Regions from separate parts of the Rhizobium sp. BK312 genome, predicted to be linked through region 1. Evidence: predicted binding sites of a transcription regulator. Region 1 holds the regulator's gene; each other region holds the start of a gene.
The links. The regulator PhoB, encoded in region 1, activates phosphate uptake and scavenging genes when phosphate is short. The targets are predictions, from matches to a motif close to TGTCATNNANCTGTCAT.
Positions count from the first base shown of each region.

Region 2: FHT85_RS15010 (inorganic phosphate transporter) is a predicted target of PhoB. The motif match lies at 2,290-2,306, and genes of this name have one in related genera.
Region 3: FHT85_RS22255 (phospholipase C) is a predicted target of PhoB. The motif match lies at 2,509-2,525, and genes of this name have one in related genera.
Region 4: FHT85_RS18920 (DUF2794 domain-containing protein) is a predicted target of PhoB. The motif match lies at 3,413-3,429, and genes of this name have one in related genera.

Region 1 is NZ_JACHZP010000005.1:429,036-434,588, forward strand. It holds gene pstC (phosphate ABC transporter permease subunit PstC) at 1-86, shown strand, start outside; gene pstA (phosphate ABC transporter permease PstA) at 83-1,417, shown strand; gene pstB (phosphate ABC transporter ATP-binding protein PstB) at 1,433-2,248, shown strand; gene phoU (phosphate signaling complex protein PhoU) at 2,300-3,013, shown strand; gene phoB (phosphate regulon transcriptional regulator PhoB) at 3,045-3,728, shown strand; gene FHT85_RS17015 (GcrA family cell cycle regulator) at 3,818-4,354, opposite strand; gene FHT85_RS17020 (aspartate aminotransferase family protein) at 4,779-5,553, shown strand, end outside.
Region 2 is NZ_JACHZP010000005.1:31,919-37,471, reverse strand. It holds cobalamin riboswitch at 1-11, shown strand, start outside; gene FHT85_RS15030 (CbtB-domain containing protein) at 70-279, shown strand; gene FHT85_RS15025 (CbtA family protein) at 292-1,032, shown strand; gene FHT85_RS15020 (hypothetical protein) at 1,067-1,693, shown strand; gene FHT85_RS15015 (GCG_CRPN prefix-to-repeats domain-containing protein) at 1,807-2,115, opposite strand; gene FHT85_RS15010 (inorganic phosphate transporter) at 2,354-3,961, shown strand; gene FHT85_RS15005 (MucR family transcriptional regulator) at 4,102-4,545, opposite strand; gene FHT85_RS15000 (helix-turn-helix domain-containing protein) at 4,737-5,303, opposite strand; gene FHT85_RS14995 (EAL domain-containing protein) at 5,350-5,553, opposite strand, start outside.
Region 3 is NZ_JACHZP010000008.1:155,751-161,303, forward strand. It holds gene FHT85_RS22250 (cytochrome-c peroxidase) at 1-773, opposite strand, end outside; gene FHT85_RS22255 (phospholipase C) at 793-2,421, opposite strand; gene cysE (serine O-acetyltransferase) at 2,722-3,537, opposite strand; gene FHT85_RS22265 (WD40 repeat domain-containing protein) at 3,615-4,604, opposite strand; gene FHT85_RS22270 (CobW family GTP-binding protein) at 4,604-5,553, opposite strand, start outside.
Region 4 is NZ_JACHZP010000006.1:293,064-298,616, reverse strand. It holds gene FHT85_RS18935 (ABC transporter permease) at 1-1,321, shown strand, start outside; gene FHT85_RS18930 (Bax inhibitor-1/YccA family protein) at 1,518-2,258, shown strand; gene FHT85_RS18925 (GNAT family N-acetyltransferase) at 2,377-2,934, shown strand; gene FHT85_RS18920 (DUF2794 domain-containing protein) at 2,990-3,391, opposite strand; gene FHT85_RS18915 (DUF1223 domain-containing protein) at 3,797-4,540, opposite strand; gene acnA (aconitate hydratase AcnA) at 4,798-5,553, opposite strand, start outside.

The DNA.
Region 1 (5,553 bases):
TCGGGATCACGCTGTTCTTCCTGACGCTGTGCCTCAACGTCTATGCGCTCTACATCGTCCGTCGATATAGGGAGCAATACGAATGAGCGACGTCGTATCCTCCTCTCAGCTCAACATGCCGCGTGGCCTGACGCCGGGTGCGTCGGTGCGCCGTGATATCGGTATCAAAAAACGCTATGCCGCCGAGCGCCGCTTTCGCGCCTATGGGATCACGGCTGTCATTTTCGGTCTCGTCTTCCTCATCATCCTGGTCTCGACCGTCGTCCGCACAGGCTATACTGCCTTCGTTCAGACCTCGATCACCTTACCGATCGAATTCACCGAGAAGGTGATCGACCCCGCAGCCAGGCGCGCCAGCGATCCGAAGGTGCTGATATCAGCCAACTACCCGATACTGGTGCGGGACGCGCTGGTGAAAGTCTTGAGCATCGATCCCGCCAATCGCGCGCTCGTTCGCGAGGCGACGGCCATGGTGTCGGACAGTGCCAGGATCGCATTGCGCGACAAGGTCGTCGCCAATCCCTCGATCATAGGGACGACTGAGAACGTCACCTTCCTTGCCAGCTCCAATATCGATTCAGCCAACAAGGGCCAGATCGATCTGACAGTCGATGAGAGGGATCGCAAGATATCCGACCGCCAGGTCGCCTGGATGAAGCAACTCAGCGAAAGCGGTGCGCTTTACAAGGCCTTCAACAGCGGTCTCTTCCTGTCGGGCAACTCGAGCCGGCCCGAAGCCGCCGGGCTCGGCGTCGCTCTGATCGGCTCGTTCTACCTGATGCTGACCGTTCTCGTGCTTGCCTTGCCGGTCGGCGTCGCCGCCTCGATCTATCTGGAGGAGTTCGCACCGAAGAACCGGCTGACGGACCTGATCGAGGTCAACATCAACAATCTCGCGGCCGTCCCTTCGATCGTCTATGGCTTGCTGGGTCTCTCGGTCTTCATCAACATTATGGGACTGCCGCGCTCGGCCTCGCTGGTCGGCGGTCTCGTGCTGAGCCTGATGACGCTGCCGATGATCATTATCGCCACACGCTCGGCGTTGCGGGCCGTGCCGCCGTCGATCCGCAGCGCAGCGCTCGGTCTTGGCGCATCGCGCATGCAGATGGTCTTCCATCACGTGTTGCCGCTTGCGATGCCCGGCATTCTGACAGGCACGATCCTGGGGCTTGCGCACGCGCTTGGCGAGACTGCGCCGCTGCTTCTAATCGGCATGGTCGCCTTCGTCGCCAACTATCCGGCATCGCCGCTCGATCCTTCGACGGCGCTGCCGGTGCAGATCTACATGTGGGCGAGCGAAGCCGAGCGGGCCTTTGTAGAAAGGACGTCCGGCGCCATCATCGTGCTTCTCTTCTTCCTCGTCGCGATGAACATCGGCGCCATCCTGCTGCGCCGCCGCTTCGAGCGGCGCTGGTAAGGGAGGGCGCACGAAATGAACATGATGACGGAAGCCGCCAGCGAAAAAGCATTGTCCAGGAAGATGATGACGATCCCCTACAAGATGATCGGCCAGGACGTTTCTGTGTTCTACGGCGACAAGCGGGCGCTCTTCGACGTCAATCTGAAGATCCGCGCCAATACCGTCACGGCTTTGATCGGCCCTTCCGGTTGCGGCAAGTCCACCTTCCTGCGCTGCCTCAACCGCATGAACGATACGATCGAGACCTGCCGGGTCACCGGCAAGATCACGCTCGACGATCAGGATGTCTACGACGACAGCATCGACGTGGTGGAGTTGCGCGCCCGCGTCGGCATGGTCTTCCAGAAGCCCAACCCATTTCCGAAGTCCATCTATGAGAACGTCGCCTACGGCCCGCGCATCCATGGCCTGCATCGCTCAAAGGCCGATCTCGAGCATATCGTCGAGAGCAGTCTTCAGAAGGCCGGTCTCTGGGGCGAGGTCAAGGATCGGCTCCATGATGCCGGCACGAGCCTATCGGGCGGTCAGCAGCAGCGTCTGTGCATCGCCCGCGCCGTCGCGGTCAGCCCGGAGGTCATCCTGATGGACGAGCCATGCTCGGCGCTTGATCCGATCGCAACCGCCAAGGTCGAGGATCTCATCCACGAACTGCGGGAGAATTTCACCATCGTCATCGTGACGCATTCCATGCAGCAGGCAGCCCGCGTCTCGCAGCGTACCGCAATGTTCCATCTCGGCCACCTGGTCGAGGAGAACGACACCGATAAGATGTTCACCAATCCCGACGATTTCCGCACGCAGGATTACATCATGGGCCGTTTTGGTTGATGATATCAGGCGCGCGGCTCATTTCACACAGTTCACCTTGAGGATAGAAAAATGGTCTCCACTCACATTCTCTCTGCCTATGACGAAGACCTGAAGTTCCTGACGCGCCGCATTGCTGAAATGGGCGGCCTGGCAGAGCAGATGGTTAGCGACAGCGTACGCGCGCTGGTCAACAGCGACGCTGCCCTGGCCCAGAAGGTCATCTCCGACGACGTCGTTCTCGACCATGCCGAGCGCGAAGTCGGCGACAAGGCGATCGTTACCATCGCCCGCCGTCAGCCGATGGCGGCGGATCTGCGTGAAATCATGGGCTCGATCCGCATCGCATCCGATCTGGAGCGCGTCGGCGATCTCGGCAAGAACACCGCAAAGCGCGTCATCGCCGTCCAGGGCACCGGTGTCCCGCGCCGTCTCGCCCGCGGCATCGAGCATCTCTCCGAACTGGCGCTGAGCCAGCTCAAGGAAGTTCTGGATGTCTACGCGACCCGCTCGCCGGACAAGGCCGTGTCGATCCGCGAACGCGACGAGGAAATCGACGCCATGTACACCTCGCTCTTTCGCGAGATGCTGACCTACATGATGGAAGATCCGCGCAACATCACCACCTGCACGCATCTTCTTTTCTGCGCCAAGAACATTGAGCGCATCGGCGACCATGCCACCAACATCGCCGAGACGATCTATTACATGGCGACGGGCGCGCAGCCGGAAGGCGAGCGCCCGAAGGACGATACCGCCAATACCGTCGGCGCAGTGACCGAATAATCCGAAAGCGAAGAAAGGAGACCATAGGCGCATGGTTCCGAGAGTTGCTGTTGTAGAAGACGAGGAAGCGCTCAGCGTTCTGCTGCGCTACAATCTTGAGGCCGAAGGCTTCGAGGTCGACACGATCCTCAGAGGCGATGAGGCCGAGCTGCGTCTCCAGGAGCGCATCCCCGATCTCCTGATCCTCGACTGGATGCTCCCCGGCGTATCGGGCATCGAGCTCTGCCGCCGGCTGCGTATGCGGCCGGAGACGGAGCGCCTGCCGATCATCATGCTGACGGCCCGCGGCGAGGAAAGCGAGCGCGTGCGCGGGCTTTCGACCGGCGCGGACGATTATGTCGTCAAGCCGTTCTCGACGCCGGAGCTGATGGCTCGCGTCAAGGCGATGCTGCGGCGTGCCCGCCCGGAGGTTCTCTCCACGGTGCTGCGCTGCGGCGATATCGAGCTGGATCGCGAAACCCATCGCGTCCACCGCAAGAGCCGCGAAGTGCGGCTGGGGCCGACGGAATTCCGCCTGCTGGAGTTCCTGATGTCCTCGCCGGGCCGCGTCTTCTCGCGTTCGCAGCTGCTCGACGGCGTATGGGGTCACGATATCTACGTCGACGAACGCACGGTCGACGTCCATGTCGGCCGCCTGCGCAAGGCGCTCAATTTCTCCAATATGCAGGATGTCATTCGCACCGTTCGCGGCGCGGGCTATTCCATGGAGGCCTGAGCGGGGATACCCGATCAGGCATCAACATAGCGGCGGAAACAGAAAACGGGCCTCAAGGGCCCGTTTCTTTATCTCAGTCATCAAGCCTCTCAGCCACGCGGCTGGGCCGGCCTACGCCGTTCATGCACCGGCTGGTAGGCCAGGCGCTGATGGTAGGTGCAGTAAGGCGATGAATCTGGGCTCTCATTGCCGCAGAAATGGAAATCGTCCTTCAGCGGATCGCCGACCGGCCACTTGCAGGTGCGCTCCGTCAGTTCCGTCAGGCCGAGGCGGCGGGAGATCGGAACGACGACGTTCGATGCCGGGCGATATTGGATTTCGTTGACGGAATCGATCTCGATCTCTTCCTTCAGCATGGTTGCGCCCTGCTGGCGGGCAACCACCGTGCGGGTAGCAACGCGCGATCCGTAGGTCGCAGCGCGAGGTGCCGCTGCGCTGCGCTTCGGCGTGCGCGCTGCGGTTGTCGTGCCGCCCGCCTTCGCTCGGCCGGGGAGGTTCAGGCGATGTACCTTGCCGATAACGGCATTACGGCTCACGCCACCGAGCTGCGCAGCGATCTGGCTGGCGCTCAATCCTTCGGACCATAGCTTTTTCAGCTTCTCGACGCGTTCGTCTGTCCAATTCATGCCCTGTCTCCGCTGTCGCGTTTCCGATGGCAGAATCCCTCACCATTGCCTCGCATGGTATCGAGGCGCGAAACGCTCTAAAATTGTGGTGACTAGTTCCGCCGCATGCAGTCTAGCAATTGGTTTTTAACCTAGTGTGAGGCTGACTCCGTGACAAGAGTCGCGGGAATCTTGAGGAATCGATTTCGAGGTTTTCCCCAACTTGCTGTCCGGGCGTGGCATTTCTGCCATAGGCGCCGCCCGACGCATCTCTTTTGCCGGCAAGCCTTTTCTCGCACCTGCTAAAACGGCAGTTTTGTTGACATCGCGGTGCAAAACATCAATAGTGCCCGAGCCGCCGCAAGGCGGCATTTTTGATTTTTTCGGACCCGTTTCATCAAATGGAAGCGATCGGTCCTTAAAGTTGTGATCAGGAGATATGGCCATGGCCGAGACCACGCCGCTTTACGACACCTACTTGCGCGCTCCGCTGCGGTTCGAGCGAGGCGAGGGCGTCTGGCTGGTCACTGAGAATGGCGAACGCTACCTCGATTTCGCAGCCGGCGTCGCGGTCAATTCGCTCGGTCATGCTCATCCCCATCTTGTCGCCGAGCTGAAGGCGCAGGCCGACAAGGTCTGGCACCTGTCCAACCTCTATGAGGTGCCCGGCCAGGAGAAGCTGTCGAAGCGGCTGACGGAAGTGACCTTCGCCGACAAGGTGTTCTTCACCAATTCGGGCGCGGAGGCGCTGGAGTGCGCCATCAAGACTGCGCGGCGCTATCAATTCGCCAAGGGGCATCCCGAGAAGTTCCATATCATCACCTTCGAAGGCGCCTTCCACGGCCGCACCATCGCAACGATCGCCGCTGGTGGCCAGGAAAAATATATCGAAGGCTTCGGCCCGAAGGCACCGGGCTTCGACCAGGTGCAGTTCGGCGATCTTGACGCCGTGCGTGCCGCCATCACGGATGCGACGGCTGCGATCCTGATCGAGCCGGTGCAGGGCGAGGGCGGTATCCGCCCGGCAACCAACGAATTCCTGCGCGGGCTGCGGGAGATCTGCGATGAGCACGGCCTGCTTTTGATCCTCGACGAAGTACAGTGTGGCGTCGGCCGTACCGGCAAGCTCTTTGCCCATGAATGGTCCGGTATCAAGCCTGACATCATGGCGGTCGCCAAGGGTATCGGCGGCGGTTTCCCGCTCGGTGCGTGCCTTGCGA
Region 2 (5,553 bases), 400 kb from region 1:
GAGAGCCAGACCCTTCCCGCAAAAACCCTTCCGCAAATGGAACGCGCTTTTCTTAACGAGGGAAATACAATGTCCGACACCACTTTCGCCCCATCCGCAGTTCCGCAGCCGATCCCGCTCGGCCAAATCCTGCCCTGGGCCATTTTCGCCGGCCTTCTGATGCTGCTCGCGATCTATTTCATCGGCGCAGAAGAAGGCGCGACCTCGCTCATCTCGGGCATGTATGTGCACGAGTTCGTGCATGACGCCCGTCACCTTCTCGGCTTCCCCTGCCACTAAGGGGTCAAGCACATGGTTGGACGTCTTTTGCTCCGCGGCATGATCGTCGGGGCCTTTGCCGGTATTTTCGTTTTTGCATTCGCCCACATCTTCGGCGAACCGCTGGTCGACTGGGCTATCAGCTTTGAAGAAAAGGCCGCGCAGGCAGCCGGCGAAGCGCCGGAACCGGAAATCGTCAGCCGCGCCACGCAGGCGGGCATCGGCCTTTTCACCGGCAGCGTGATCTTTTCGACCGCAATAGGCGGATTGTTCGCGCTGGTCTTCTCGTTCGTCTACGGCCGCATCAGCCCCTTGGGTGCGCGCGGCACGGCGGCGCTGCTCGCGCTCGCCGCTTTCGTGACGATCTCGCTCGTGCCCGACATCAAGTATCCGGCAAACCCGCCGGCCGTCGGCAATTCCGAGACGATCGGTGCGAGAACAGAGCTGTTCTTCATCATGATCGTTGCCTCCATCGTCGGCATGATCGTCGCGGTGGGCTTCGGACGCAGGCTGGCGGCGCGATATGGTTCCTGGAACGGTGCGATCATTGCCGGCATCGGCTACATCGTCTTCATCGCGCTGATCCAATATCTGCTTCCCTCGATCAACGAAGTGCCCGAGCAATTCTCGGCCGTCGTACTCTGGCGTTTTCGCATCACCTCGCTCGGCATGCACGCCATCCTTTGGACGACGCTCGGCCTTGCCTTCGGAGCCTGGGCGGAACGCCAACTGCCGCAGACACGCTACCGCAATGCCAGCTTGCGCCGGGCTTAGTGTGGTAAATAGATCGCGTCCCGCGCATGGCAACATGCGCGGGAGACGCCCGTATCCAGGCGGCGTCCTGTTTGCAATCTTCTGTCTCATCGTTGCGGGTTGGCCGGCTTCGGTTGCCGCGCATGGCGGCGGCTCCTCCGGCAGCCAGGCTGGCATTCCGATTCCCAGTCTTACCCATGGCGAGATGGCAGTGATCGCTCCCTATTACGGGCGGATCATCTCGCTTGCTGAGAGCGTATCGGATACCGACGAAACCTTCCGCCGTCTCTTGAACTTTGCGCAGATCCAACGCGCTTATTGCCTATGGGGCCTGATGCCGGGCAGCGTCAGCGACGAGGAAAGCCCATTCAACGAATGCTCCCACGCCTACCTCGCCGCGGCGAAGGCGGTGCTGCTGCAAATGCGCGTCATGAAAGTGGAGAAGGCATCGGTCGACGATCTCGTCTCCGACATCGACACGGCACTCGTGCGCAACAATCTCTCGCTCATCCTGTGCAAATTCAGCGGCGAGAGCTTCAATACGGCCGATCTCATCCGGCCGGAGCTTGCCGATATCGCGCTTCATATGAAAAGCCTTGCTGTGATCTTGTCGGCCAGCCTACTCGTTCTTGCGGGACTCTGGCTCGGAGCGCGCGCGTTACGACTGCAAGCTCAGCCTTAAAAACCGTTCTATCTTTTTGTTTTTATGCGATTCCGGACGCAAAACTGCTGCGCATTTTTATCGGAACTGCCCTCAATAAAACACCGCCGCAAGATGCGGCGGTGCTTCTGATCTCACCAGTAGTGCGGACGATCGCGCCAGCGGCCGTCGCCCCAGCCATCGCGATGATGGCGATGGCCGTGCCAGCCCCATGGCGGCGGCGGTGGCGGCCTGTAGTAACCCCAGCGCCGGGGCGGCGGACCCCAGCGATTGGGGCGGCATTCGCCCCAGCGCGTCAGGTGCCAGCCACGACCGCAGGCATAGTCAACTTTCACAATCGGCACGGAGGCCGTTGGCCCAACGGCCGGGATAGGCATTGCCTCTGCCGAAGATACAACCAGGCTGCCGAACAAGGCAGCAATGGCAATCACGGACGATCTCATGTTAATGGCCCTCTATCCAAGTCCCTTACATGGGGATTTAACCCCCGAAGGTATGAACGCCGGCTGAACCGAAAATGGCCTTTTGGAGGCAAATCAAGATCAGCCCGAGAACCTGCCGGCAGTTGAACGGGCTAGGCACTGCCCGCATTTGCAGTTCGCCGCAGCCTGTTCCCGCGTCACGAGAGTTTCATGAAGGAGGCTTACACCGACGATATCAATTGCCATAAAGGAGTTTGGGATGGTCGACCTCGCTTCAAACACATCGGAGGGTGGCAATGCCAACCATCCAATTCATGGCGCAGGCAGCTCGGCAAAATGGTTTCTGCCGCTCTTCGGCATCGTCGTCCTGGCCGGTCTCGTCTATGTCGCCTACGCTCTCGGCAGCGATCTTGCGGAGGCCGCCGCAGTTCCGTGGATATTGCTCGGGCTGGCGCTGCTGATCGCGCTCGGCTTCGAATTCGTCAACGGCTTCCACGATACTGCCAATGCCGTTGCCACCGTCATCTACACGCGCTCGCTGCCGGCGGAGTTCGCCGTCATCTGGTCGGGCTTCTTCAACTTCCTCGGCGTTCTGACCTCATCGGGCGCCGTCGCCTTCGGCATCCTGGCGCTGCTGCCGGTCGAGCTCATCCTGCAGGTCGGCTCCGGCTCCGGTCTCGCGATGGTCTTCGCCCTGTTGACTGCCGCCATCATCTGGAATCTTGGCACCTGGTATCTCGGCCTGCCGGCCTCGAGCTCACATACACTTGTCGGCTCGATCATCGGCGTCGGCCTCGCCAACCAGTTCCTGGCACCCGCCGGCTCCGCCACCAGCGGTGTCGACTGGTCGCAGGCAAGCAGCGTCGGCATGTCGCTGCTCTTGTCGCCGATCATCGGCTTTGCCATGGCCGCCCTATTGCTGCTGGTCGCCAAGGTGCTGATCCGCAACAAGGAGCTCTACGAAGCGCCGAAGGGCAATGCACCGCCTCCGCTCTGGATCCGCGGCCTGCTGATCTTCACTTGCACCGGCGTGAGCTTCGCCCACGGCTCGAATGACGGCCAGAAGGGCATGGGTCTGATCATGCTCATCCTCATCGGCCTCGTACCGACCGCCTTCGCGTTGAATAAGACGCCCGACGTGAACTATCTCGAAGCTTACAAAACTGCCTCGACGCAAGTCGAGACGGTACTCGGCAAATATGTGAAGCCGGGCGTTGCCGCACCGGCCGATCCGAAGGCCACCGTCAGCAGCGCCGTAAAGACCAAGACCTGGACGGACGCGACGACACCGGCTCTTCAAGCATATATTCATGCCACGAGTGCGGAGATCGCGGCCTATCCAAGCGTCGAGAAGCTGCCGAACGGGCTCGTCGGCAACGTTCGTAACGATATCTATCTGATCGGTGAATCGCTGAAATTGATCGACAAGCAGAAGCTGCTGCCGATGAGCGCCGAGGACCTGAAGGCCGTGACCAACTATCACGCCGCCGTCGATCACGCGACCAAATTCATCCCGCTCTGGGTGAAGGTTGCCGTGGCGCTGGCGCTCGGCCTCGGCACCATGGTCGGCTGGAAACGCATCGTCGTGACCGTCGGCGAAAAGATCGGCAAGACGCATCTGACCTATGGCCAGGGTGCTGCCGCCGAAGTCGTCGCCATGCTGACCATCGGCGCCGCCGACCATCTCGGCCTGCCGGTATCGACGACGCACGTCCTGTCCTCCGGCGTCGCCGGCACCATGGCGGCAAACGGTTCCGGCCTGCAGTGGTCGACGGTGCGCAACATGCTGATGGCCTGGATCCTGACGCTGCCGGCTTCGATCACACTGGCCTTCGTGCTGTTCATCGTGCTGCGCCAGGTCTTCTGATCGACAGCGGAGACTATTCCTGAAGACGGTGGCGCCCTGACGAGGGCGCCATTTTGTTTGCAGCATTGCGCGGACGAATTCTCACGGAGCACACAAGCAGCGCCGGTCAAGCGTGTGCGAAACGCCTGTTCCGAAATTGCTCAGTCGACGGTTTCCCTCTTGTTGCCGTTCGCACCGAGGCCGGAAATCTTGGCAAGCTCCGAACGGCGATTGGCATAATTCTGCGCCACCATCGGGTAGTTGGGAGCAAGCCCCCATTTCTGCCTGTATTCCTCGGGCGTCATGCCATAATGCACGCGCAAATGACGCTTCAGCGTCTTGAAGCGTTTGCCGTCTTCGAGGCAGACGATGTAGTCGTTCGTCACCGATTTCTTCAAATCCACAGCCGGCACCAGATTGGCGCGCTCGACGATGGAAGCCGACCCATCCAATGTTAGCAACACCTCATGAATGTCCTTGATCAGCCTGGGAAGGCTGTGGATGGGAACGGCATTATGGCTGACATAGGCCGAAACGATCTTCACGCAGCCATCGAACAAGGAAGGCTTCGGCAGAGCGGGGGTTTTTGTCTCGAAAGAATCCATGATCTTTTCCCGGATCTCATTGGTTCCTCGTGCGCCGCCCCGCTCGAATTGCATCATGTGCCATACCCGCGGACGGACATCGCACCGTTTCGATTTGCGCCCTGTTTCGGGGCGCTGTCCCGGTTCGATAACCGGGGCTCAATGCGTCCGCATCAAATGCGTACGCAATTACAGCCAGTAGCTTCCGCCTCCTATTTCGTATCCGCAGCAGACTGCGGCAGTTCGCCGGCAGGATCCGCGAAGTAGACCGCCAGCTTGTTACAAAGGGTGACGAGCGGCATGCCAAGCATGAACGCCGTGTGAGTGGGATCTCCGCCGCAATGCTGCAAAGTCTGGAGAATGAGCTTACGCTCAACATCCTCCATCGTCTGGCCCACCAGTGTTTTGACGGCGGCATCCACGGGTTCGTGCAGTGATTGGCCATCGCCAAGATGGAGAGCAATCTCCTCGAGCAATCGATTTTCACTTGCGGTCACGATGACGACATCATCGGCATGACCGCCGAGTTCACACAAGACATAGAGACCCGTCTCCGCATCGATGGTGACGCGGGCCACCGCCTCGGCGGCCTGATCGCAAATGAGGACATGTGGGCCTGCTCCGCCGACGAAAGTGGCTGACAGCTCACCGCCGCTTCCGGAGAAGACGATGCGAAGCCGGCTGACCAGGGCGCGCAGCAATGTCTTCGTCTTGAGTTCGCTCGCCGCACGCGCCGCCGATATGTGATAGGCCGATGTGAAAGCCAGTCGCTGCATCATGGCATCACCTGCAGAGCGAGAATGACAGGCTCCGGTGCGCAATTGTTCATGCCACCCCCCGCAAGACAGCTTTGCGCTTATGACGTCGAAGCCGCGCCAGGGAAACCGGCCTCGAAAGCAGGAAACCCTGGACATGCGTTGCGCCCGCCTCCTGCGCGGCATTGAGTTGAGTGCCGGTTTCAATCCCCTCGACGACGACAAAAGGAGCGAAACAGGATGCAAAACCGACGATGTGGGAGAGGCTATTGCT
Region 3 (5,553 bases), on a different contig from region 1:
TAGTAGTCATACTTGCTGGTATAGGGATGGAAGGAGTTTTCCTCGATCTGGTAGCGGGCGAGCGCAAAGCCGATCTCGGAGATCGTCATGTCCTGATCGTTGAGGATATTGTCGCCGAAGAGCGCCGAAATATCCTTGCCGTATCCCTTCTTCAGCTTGGCATAGACGGTGGCCGTATCGGCATTCGCCATTTCGAAAGGCGAGATCATTGGCTGCAGGGCTTGTTCCTCCAGCGAATCGACGCGCCCATCCCAGAACATGCCGCCCTGCGGCACGAGGTTTGTCGCAGCTGCATCGGCCTTGACAACGGCCTGTGCCGTTAGCGGACCAACAACGGCGGCGGGGGCATTGGCGAGAGCCACGCCCGATGCCTCGGTCATCGGCGAGGCTTCCGCCGCTTCGTCGGCAGCGCTCTCTTCTCCGATCGAGAAGGAAGGCGTCGAAATCTTGTAGGCGAGGCTGGGCACCGCACGGATGCCCGGCTGATCGAGATGCGGGCCACCGAGCTGGACGGCGAGGCCATTGGCCGGCGCATAGTGATTGGCCGGATCGTGGCAAGTCGCGCAGGACATCTGGCCGCCGCCCGAGAGCGACGGATCGAAAAACAGTTTCTTGCCAAGTTGCGCAACCGCGCTCAGCGGTGCTTGGTCATCATAGCCGTCAGTCGCTGTGACGTTTATGGCCGACTCGCTTGCCATGCCCACAGCCGCACCCGCGAGCGAGAGGCCCGCGAGTGCGAGGAGCGGCGGGAGACGGCGATAGGTCAGGGACATTTCCGTCTCCCTTATGGTTTTACGATGCCGGATTGCCGGTTTTCGGATCGAGGAGCAGCTTCGGCACGTCACCCTTGGACCAGTCGAACATGGTGTTCAGCGAGCCCGAGAGCACATCGAAGGAGCCGCCGCCGAGGCGGGCGCCGGCCATCCAGTTGTCCTCAATGAAGCGCATAACGGAGGTCTGATCGGTCAGCGTGTGGTCGACAAAGTTGACCTTGGCATAAGGCGAAATCACGAGTAGCGGCTGGCGTGTGCCGTAGCCGCAGCGTCCCTGTGCCGGCTGGCCGTTGACGCCGGGCAGGGCAGTGCCGGTGGAACAGCTGTCGCCGCTCAGCACGTCGTAGCCTTTGACGGGGATTTTCGATGGATTGACGACCGCATGGGCATGGTCATACCAGCCGTCGGAATCGTCATAGAGGATGACGATGGCTGTGTCCTTCCAATCCAGCGAATTCTGCACGCTGTTGACCACTTGAGTGACGAACTCCTGTTCGTCGAGAGGGTCGGAATAGCCAGCATGGCCGTCCTGATAGGCAGGTGCCTTCAGGAAGCTGATCGTCGGCATGTTGCCGTTCTTCAGCGCCGCATAGAAGTCGGTCATGTCATACTGGTGATTGGCCGCATCGGTCGTCCCGATCGCCGCTACCGAAGAGGGGCGCGCATGCGTCGGGTTGGCGGTAGAGGCATAGTACTGGAATGGCTGGTGATGCGGAATGTAGTCGGTGTAATTGACCTTGGTGATGGTCGACGTGGTCGCGCGCTTGCAACCTGTCGTGCCGTCCGGGTTGGTCGCCGTCAGATCGAAACCGCCCTCGAAGAAGCCCCAGGTGATCTTGTGCTCGTTCAGCATATCGCCGATGTTCTTGCCATACATCAGTGCCGTCTGGCCGACCGAGCAGACGTCGCCGGTCGGATCGAAGTCGCTGATTGCGGTCCAGCCGCCATTGCCGTCGGGCACGATGCGGCCCTTGGAATAGGTGCCGTCACTTTCCAGCGTATAGCCGGGCGGCAGGATGGCGCCGTTGGTCTGGCCGGAGATGAGGTTCAGCGCGCCGGGGGTCGAGGGGCCGAAATTGGTGGAGTAGGAATTGTCGCTCAGCGCATAGTGCTGGGCATAATTCCAAAGGGCCGTGACGGTGTTGCCGTCGTAATAGCCCATGACCTGCCCCTTGGTGCCGAAGGCGCCGGCTGCACCCTTGGTGCCGCGGCCGGTGTTGGCCGGGAAAAGGTCCATGGCGAAGTTGTTGTAGGCGGCCTGTTCGGCGGTATAGCCATGGTTCTGTGACTGGGTTGCCGCCTGCGTACGATCAAGCCGGAAGGGGGCAGCCGCATCGGCGCCGTTTGCCGTGTTGGTCTTGTTCGGATTGTTGTCGAGAAGACCGGCATTGGCGAGCGTGTTGATATCTGTCGGCGTGTTGTCGGCCGCCTTGAACGCCGGTTCGCCGTCGACATTCGCTGCCTTGGGGTAGGTCGCGAAATAATGGTCGAAGGAGACGTTTTCCTGGAAGATCACGACAAGATGCTTGATGGGAGTCGCAGTATTCGGTGCTGGACTCACGTCAGCGGCACCGGCGGCGGAACAGCGCAGAACAAGGCCAAGCGCGCTGCCGGCTATAAGGGCGGCGCGACGTGAAAGACTGGTCATCTTCATATCCTCTTCGAGTGGGGGCATTGCTCCGGCGCATTTGCGCCACGCCGGGCATAGAGAACCCTTTCGAGCTATCAATCGAGTATGACAGTTCCATGAAGGGTGGGGAGAGGGAATACCGCTCTCGCTGCCTTGTTTCCGGCAATCGATTGATTCTGCTGTGTCGGGCAGAGAGAATGGGGAAGGTGCCAGGCCTCGTGTCTAGGATGCTACCTTATGCCACGGGTAGGGGCCACCACGCGCTCACGGTTCGAGACGGCCCGATAAGCCTCAAGGCGGCCACCGTCTCTCGATGATCTAGATATTCTGGTCCATCGTTTCGGCCGGAATCTCGTCGGCACGATGGATGCGCACGACCACGGCCGGGACGCCGGCGACAGTGCAATGCGGCGGCACGGGTTTGACCACGACGCTGCCCGCGGCAACCTTGCTGAAGGCGCCGACTTCGATGTTGCCGAGGATCTTCGCGCCGGCGCCGATCATGACGCCGTGGCGGATCTTCGGGTGACGGTCGCCGCTTTCCTTGCCGGTGCCCCCAAGCGTGACGTTCTGCAGGATGGAGACCTCATCCTCGATGACGGCGGTTTCGCCGATGACGATGCCCGAGCCGTGGTCGAGCATGATCGAGGTGCCGATCTTCGCGGCCGGGTGAATATCCGGGCCGAAGACGAGCGAGGCGAGATTGGAGAGCCAGCTTGCGATTTCCTTGCGGCCCTCCGTCCAGAGCGCATGGGCGATGCGGTGTGTCTGCAGGGCATGGAAGCCCTTCAGGTTCAGAAGCGCATGCAGGTAGGTGGTGCAGGCCGGGTCGCGGGTTCGCACGGCAACGAGATCCGCTTCGGTCGCCTGCAGGATGGCAGGATATCGCGCCAGCACGTCGGACAGCAGCGAAAGCATGTCGCCATGCTCGATCCTGACAACGCAGAGCCGTGCCGCCAGTACGTTGGCAAGGCTTTCAGCATCAGAGATTCCGCCAAGCAATTGCGCCTGCAGCAAAGGAGCGAGCGTCGGCTCGCGCGCAGCAAGCTCGGCTGCTTCGCAGCGGATCACATCCCAGACGTTTTCGGCTGGGGCAGGTATATCGCCGGCGATTGCCGTTCCTGGCTGGGGCATGATCCTGTCTTTCTGCATCTCATTGTTTTCACGCAATACCGGACGGAAAACCGCTGCGCACTTTTCCTGGAATCGCTTTAACCGGAGATATCCACGACGCCGCAGTCGCCGGCTTCGGAGGCGAAGGCGAGCAACTTGCCGGACTTGCTCCAGCTCATCGATGTGATCGCACCCTTGCCGGGCCGGCGCAGAAGCGCTTCCTTGGCGTCGCCGATGCGGACCGCGAGGATCATACCATCGATGAAGCCGATGGCGAGAATATCCTCGACGGGATGGAATTTCACCGAGGTCGCCATGATGTTGGCGCGTGTGCCGAGCTCCAGCGGCGCCTTGCCCATCGGGCCATCCTTGCCCTGGAAGGGCCAGACGATCGCGGCCGGTGCGCCCGACGAGGCGAGCCACTTGCCTTTGTTTGACCAGGAGAGCGACTTCACCTTGGCGGGATAGCCGGTCATGCGCATGTGTCGGGCTTCAGCGCCGGGCTTCGCATCCATCTTCCAGCCGTGCAGGGCATTTTCCTGCATGGTCGTGACGATGAACTGGCCATCGGGCGAGAAGGTGACGCTGGTGTGGGCACCCTTCCATTCGAGATTGACCGGCGGGGCGCTCATGCCCACCCAATGCAGGGATACGCCGTTATAGCGGGCGACGGCGATCCTCAGGCCCTTGGGCGCGAAGGCGATGCCTTCGACCGTGCGCTCTTCCGGGAACTCTTTCGTCGTCCCGTCAGAGAGCCGTACGAAAGTACTCTTGCCATAGGAATAGGCGACGGCGCCTTGCGGGCCGGCTGCAAGCTGGCTGATCCATTTGCGCGGCGCTTCGGCGAGCACCGTCGTGCTGCCGTCCGCGGCAATCCGGAGAACCTTGCCGTCCTCGCCGCCGGAAATCAGGCTCTCGCTATAGGGATCGCGGATGCAGGTCAGCATCCCCTGATGGGCTTCGGTTATCTTCTCGCCGCCTTCGAGGCGGTGGACTGCGCCGGCAGCGCTGGCGAAGAAGGGGGTGTCACCTAAAAATTCGACGGCCAGAACGTGGCCGTCGATATCAAGCGGAGCGACAGTCGGCATCAGGCAGACGCCTCGCACGCCTTGAAGCTGGCTTCCAGCTTTTCGCGGTCGAGCTCGCGGCCGATGAAGACGAGGCGGCTTTCATGCTTCTCGCCGTCCTTCCAGGGGCGCTGGTGATCGCCTTCGATGATCATGTGGACGCCCTGAACGACGTAGCGTTCCGGATCGTCCTTGAAGGCGATGATGCCCTTGAGGCGGAGGATATTCGGGCCTTGGGTCTGCGTGACCTTCTGGATCCAGGGGAAGAAGCGCTCGGCATTCATTTCGCCGCCGCGCAGCGAAACCGACTGCACGGTGACATCGTGGATCGGCGAAGGCGCGTGGTGGTGATGATGGTCGTGATCGTGATCATGGTGGTGATGATCGTGGTCATGATCATGATGGTGGTGGTGATCATGATCGCAATCCGGGCCGCAGACATGATCCTCATGGCCGTGCTCGAGGAAATGCGGGTCGTTCTCGAGCGCGCGTTCCAGGTTGAAGGCGCCCTGGTTCAGGACACGGGCAAGATCGACGCCGGAGCGGGTCGTCTTGTAGACGCGGGCGGCCGGGTTGATCGCGTGGACGATGTCCTCGATCTGGGCCAGCTCTTCCGGCGTTACGAGATCCGACTTGTTGATGACGACGACGTCGGCAAAGGCGATCTGGTCTTCGGCTTCGCGGCTGTCCTTTAGTCGCAGCGGCAGGTGCTTGGCGTCGACGAGCGCGACGACGGCATCAAGCTCGGTCTTGGCGCGGACATCGTCGTCCATGAAAAAGGTCTGGGCGACCGGAACCGGATCGGCAAGGCCTGTCGTTTCGACGATGATGCCGTCAAAGCGGCCGGGACGGCGCATCAGGCCTTCGACGACGCGGATCAGGTCGCCGCGAACGGTGCAGCAGACGCAGCCATTGTTCATTTCGTAAATTTCTTCGTCCGACTCGACGATCAGGTCGTTGTCGATGCCGA
Region 4 (5,553 bases), on a different contig from region 1:
CGCCGCCGGTGTGCTGATGGCAGCACTTGCTACGTTGGCGATCGTCACCGCCTATGATCGCTTCATCGCGATCGTCTTCGTCGTTTCGATTGCCGCCGCCTTCGTAGTGCTGCGCGCCGTTGCCGCCGTGCTTTCCTGGCTTGCCCGCCGCAGCCCGCGCGTGCGTTCGCCCGCCCTGCGCCTGGCGATCGGCAACATTCATCGGCCCGGCGCGCTCACCTCCTCCGTCGTGCTCTCACTCGGCCTCGGGCTGGCGCTGTTGGTGACCCTGACGCTGATCGACGGCAATATGCGCCGTGAGCTCATGGGCCGCATGAGCGAGCAGGCGCCGAATTTCTTCTTCGTCGACATTCAGGGGCCGGAGCTGGAAGGCTTTCGCAAGATCGTGCTCGACATCGACCCCAAGGGCAAGCTCGTCGAGGCGCCGATGCTGCGCGGCCGGATCGTCGCCTTCAACGGCGAGGATGTCACCAAGATGAAGGTGCCGGCAGCAGGCCAATGGGTCCTGCGCGGCGACCGCGGCATCACCTATGCCGATACGGTGCCGGAAAATGCCTCGGTCACGGAAGGCAAATGGTGGGACAAGGACTATGGCGGCGAGCCGTTGGTTTCCTTCTCCGAAGAGGAAGGTAAGGCGCTTGGCCTGAAGCTCGGCGACAAGGTCACCGTCAACGTACTCGGCCGCAACATCACCGCCAAGATCGCCAGTTTCCGCAAGGTTCAATGGCAGTCGCTGTCGATCAATTTCGTGATGATCTTCTCGCCCAATACCTTCAAGGGCGCCCCGCATGCCTGGCTCGCCACCCTGACAGACATATCAGCCACTTCGGAACAGGAAGCAGCTATCCTGAGGAAAGTCACGAATACCTACCCGACCATAACAAGCGTCCGGGTCAAGGATGCACTCGATGTCGTCAATACGCTCGTGGGACAACTCGCGACGGCTATTCGTTCCGCCGCATCTGTCGCGCTCATCGCGTCCGTGCTGGTGCTGGCCGGTGCGCTCGCTGCCGGCAACCGCGCCCGCACGCACGATGCCGTCATCCTCAAGACGCTCGGCGCAACGCGCGCAACATTGATCCGTGCCTTCAGCTACGAATACCTGATCCTGGGCGCGGCAACCGCCGTCTTCGCCTTGATCGCGGGGGCTGCCTCCGCCTGGTATATCGTCAGCCGCATCATGCACCTGCCCTCGGCCTTCCTGCCCGACGTTGCCCTCTCGACGCTGATTATCGCCCTGATTTTGACGGTCGGTATCGGCCTGATCGGTACTTGGCGGATTCTCGGGCAGAAAGCAGCGCCCGTTCTGCGCGAACTCTGAATTCGTCTTTGCGCATTAACCGAACGCGATGAATCGGTGCGATATTACGCCGATTTAACATGGGGCCGACCGCTAGACCCTTGTCTACAAGGCCCGAAAGCCTCATATTCTGTGCAGGCATGCTGAGCTCCGCAGCGGCGCCTGGGCCTTGAAGGACCCGACACCGTAATCAAATCGGAGCTTGAAAGAGGAAAACATGGCTGACTTTCGCAATTACCAAAACCGGGCGCAGAGCGGTGCGCAATCCGGTGCGATGATAGACGAGGGCCTTCGAGCCTATATGCTCAAGGTCTATAACCTGATGGCGCTGGGTCTGGCGATCACGGGTGTTGCCGCCTATCTCTCCTTCTCGCTCGCTTTCGCAAACGGACAGATCACGGCTTTCGGCCAGGCGATCTATCTGAGCCCGCTGAAGTGGGTGGTCATTCTCGCCCCGCTGGCAATGGTCTTCTTCCTGAGCTTCAGGATCAACCGCATGAGTGTGGCCGCCGCGACGACGACCTTCTGGGTCTACGCCGCGCTGGTGGGCCTGTCGCTGTCGTCGATCTTCATCATCTACACCGGCCAGAGCGTCGTGCAGACCTTCTTCGTGACCGCCGCCTCCTTCGGCGCGCTGTCGCTCTACGGCTACACGACCAAGCGTGACCTGTCGGCGATGGGCTCGTTCCTGATGATGGGCCTCTTCGGCCTGATCATCGCGACGCTCGTCAACATCTTCCTGGCTTCGTCAGCCCTGCAGTTCGCCATCTCCGTGATCGGCGTCCTGATCTTCGCAGGCCTCACCGCTTACGATACGCAGCGGATCAAGGAAATGTACTACACCGCCGACGATGCGACGGTGGCTGGCCGCAAGGCGATCATGGGCGCCCTGTCGCTCTACCTCGACTTCATCAACCTGTTCATGTTCCTGCTGCAATTTATGGGCAACCGCCGTTAATCGCAGAGTGAAATGAGATACGAAAAGGCGGCTTCGGCCGCCTTTTTTGTTTGCTTGGGCGCACGCCCTGCGATTTGATAACTGCCGTCACAAATCCGCAGATCAGGCAATAGAAGCAATGTCCGTCAGCCTCCGCAGTGCAACCTCAGACGACCTTCCCCATATCACCGCCATCTACAGAGATTCCGTCCTGAACGGCACGGCAAGCTACGAAATCACGCCGCCGGGCCAGGAGGAAATGACGGCGAGATTCGAGGCGATCCGCCACAAGGGTTATCCCTATCTCGTCGCGGAAGACGATGCCGGCGCGTTCCTCGGCTATGCCTACGCCTCATCCTTCCGCACGCGGCCGGCCTATCGTTGGATGGTGGAGGACTCGATCTATCTGGCGCCGGAGGCTCGAGGGCGCGGCATCGGCCGGTTGCTGCTCGATGCGCTCGTCGAAAGCTGCCAGACGCTTGGCTTCCGCCAGATGATCGCCGTCATCGGCGGCGCCCATCCCGCCTCCGTTGCCGTACACCGCGCCGCAGGCTTCACCGAAACCGGCCTGTTGAAAGGCACCGGCTACAAGCATGGCCGGTGGCTGGATACGATGCTGATGCAGAAGGCGCTCGGACACGGCGCGGAAACCGATCCGGATCCTTCGGTTTATCCGGGGACATTGTTTGGGGGATAGTATCTGACCCGCCAGTCTGCAGAGCCGCCTAGCCCGCTGCGGAAACGCGCAGAAACTACTTCTCCACCAGCTTCAGCTGCTTGTCGAAAACCTTCAGCACTTGATTCAGGTCATGACCACGTTTCAGGATCATGCCGCTGGTATTGACGACGGAAAAGGCACCCTGCTTGGCCGATAGCTTCGGATTCTTTTCGATGCGGAAAAGTGGCATCTCGCCGGAGCGCTTGAAGACGGAGAAAACCGCTTTGTCCTTCAAATGGTCGATGGCGTAGTCGCGCCACTCGCCCTCGCCGACCATGCGGCCATAGATCCAGAGAATCGCATCCAGCTCCCGGCGATGAAACGTCACCGGCAGCGGGTCCTTGCTCTGTTTGTATTCTCTGAGATCAACGACGACGGATGAATTGGTATCGACGGAACGGCTTTCACCGTGTCTCAAATCCGGCTGATCAGTCATCAATCCCCCAGGGGCTATCTCATGACAGGAGAATGACAGTTTGCCTCAGCCACATCAAATTGCAAGACGGGTGGCGGCTCACAATTTCTTTCCCAGCTGTGAAAGCACCTCGTCAGCGCCGCATTTCAGCCAAAACGACGCCCAATTTACAGGAAGTATAGGGAACCGTTTGGCGCCGCCGCGTCAAACGGCCCGGCCGGGGCGCATCGATTAAACCCCAGCCCCGAATGCGTCCTCGCCGGGCACCTCCCCTTTTCGACGCTAGCCGATATAGGGTCCCCTTCTTGGCGCCAGCCAAAATAGGGACCCTTTTGGGCGTCACGCAAAATAGGGATCTTTCGGCCGTCAGCCTAAATATGGAGCCTTTTCGGCCCAAGCCGAATGAAGGGCTCCAGAAAAAACCGCTCAGCCGTCCGAGCCCACAGTCAAGACAGTCGCCCCCAGGATGGCGGCCGGATCGCCCGCAGGCGTCGATGCCTGCAGCAGAATCGCGAGGCCTCGCCGGCCGGCTTTATCGAGCACGGTAGAGGGCAGCACTAGGCTCATAGCCTTGCCGTCCCACATGCCCACCGTTTCGACATCGGAGACGGCATGCATATAGGCAATCTGCTGGCCGGTATTTTCGCCGCCCTTAGGTGCCACCATCTGCTCCTTGTCGAAATAGACGGCAACCACATTGGCCTTGCCCTGCCCGGCTCCGATCTTGATCTCCAGCTCGTCGCCCTTCATGGCGGCACTGACCGGAACCATCAGGCCCTCGCCAAGGCGCTCAAACTCGTCGAGCTTGACGTTGATGCCACTGAGATCGGCACCGTTCATATGGTCCCTGCCATTGACGATCGCCTGTGGCGTATAAACCCCGCTGCGGCCCATCGTCCGGGCATAAGCATACTGGCGCGCCGTATTGTCCTTGGACGCCATGGTGTCGTTCCAGCCGAGGTAATTCCAATAGTCGACATGGTAAGCAAGCGCCACGACATTGCCTTGGCGGATCAACTTGCGAAAGGCCGCGTCGGCGGGGGGACAGGACGCGCAGCCCTGCGAAGTGAAGAGTTCGACGACGCCCTTGATCTTCGGAGCCTCCTGCGCATGCAGCGAACTTGCCAGCGCGATGCCTGCCAGAAGTGGAACCAAAAATCGAAGGCGCATTCTATCTCTACCTCTGCATCCAATCTCGAGCGCCGTCTGCCTATACGGGCTCTGCAAAACTCGCGCTTCTTGGGGCGACCAGGCCACATCAAGCCCGAAAAATCTGAAACAAGAGATAATAGTTTAACGCGATGACGCAAAGTCACGATGGGGTGAGGCCGGAGTGAGCGGAAGTCTCGCCGTACACATCACCGTGAAAAACAAGAGGCCGCCGGAAGAGTTTTCCGGCGGCCTCCCATAACAGTGTTGAATGCCTATCAGGCGGCGAGATCGCGCAGAACCGTCTGCAGGATGCCGCCATTGTTGACGTAGACGACCTCATCCAGCGTATCGATGCGGCAGATGATCGGAACATCCTTCACGGAGCCGTCGCCATAGGTGATCTTGGCGATCTTGCGCTCGCGCGGCTTGATGTTTTCCAGGCCTTCGATCGTGACCAGTTCATCGCCCTTCAGGCCGAGGCTTGCCCAGGTGGTGCCTTCCTCGAAGACGAAGGGGATGACGCCCATGCCGACGAGGTTCGAGCGGTGGATGCGCTCGAAGGACTGTGCGATCACGGCGCGCACGCCGAGCAGGTTCGTGCCCTTGGCAGCCCAGTCGCGCGACGAGCCGTTGCCGTATTCGACACCTGCGAAGATGACGAGCGGAACGCCCTCGGCCTTGTACTGCATGGCCGCATCGTAGATCGACGTCTCTTCCTTGGACGGATAATGGATGGTGTAGCCACCTTCCTTGCCGTTCGGGCCGAGCATGTGATTGCGGATGCGGATGTTGGCGAAGGTGCCGCGCATCATGACTTCATGATTGCCGCGGCGCGTGCCGTACTGGTTGAAGTCGGCGACGCCGACGCCATGGCCGATGAGGTAGGAGCCGGCCGGCGAGGCAGCCTTGATCGAACCGGCCGGCGAAATGTGGTCGGTGGTGATCTTGTCGCCGAAAAGGCCGAGAACGCGAGCGCCCTTGATGTCGGAAATGCCGGCGCCCTTCTTGCCCATGCCTACGAAGTAGGGTGG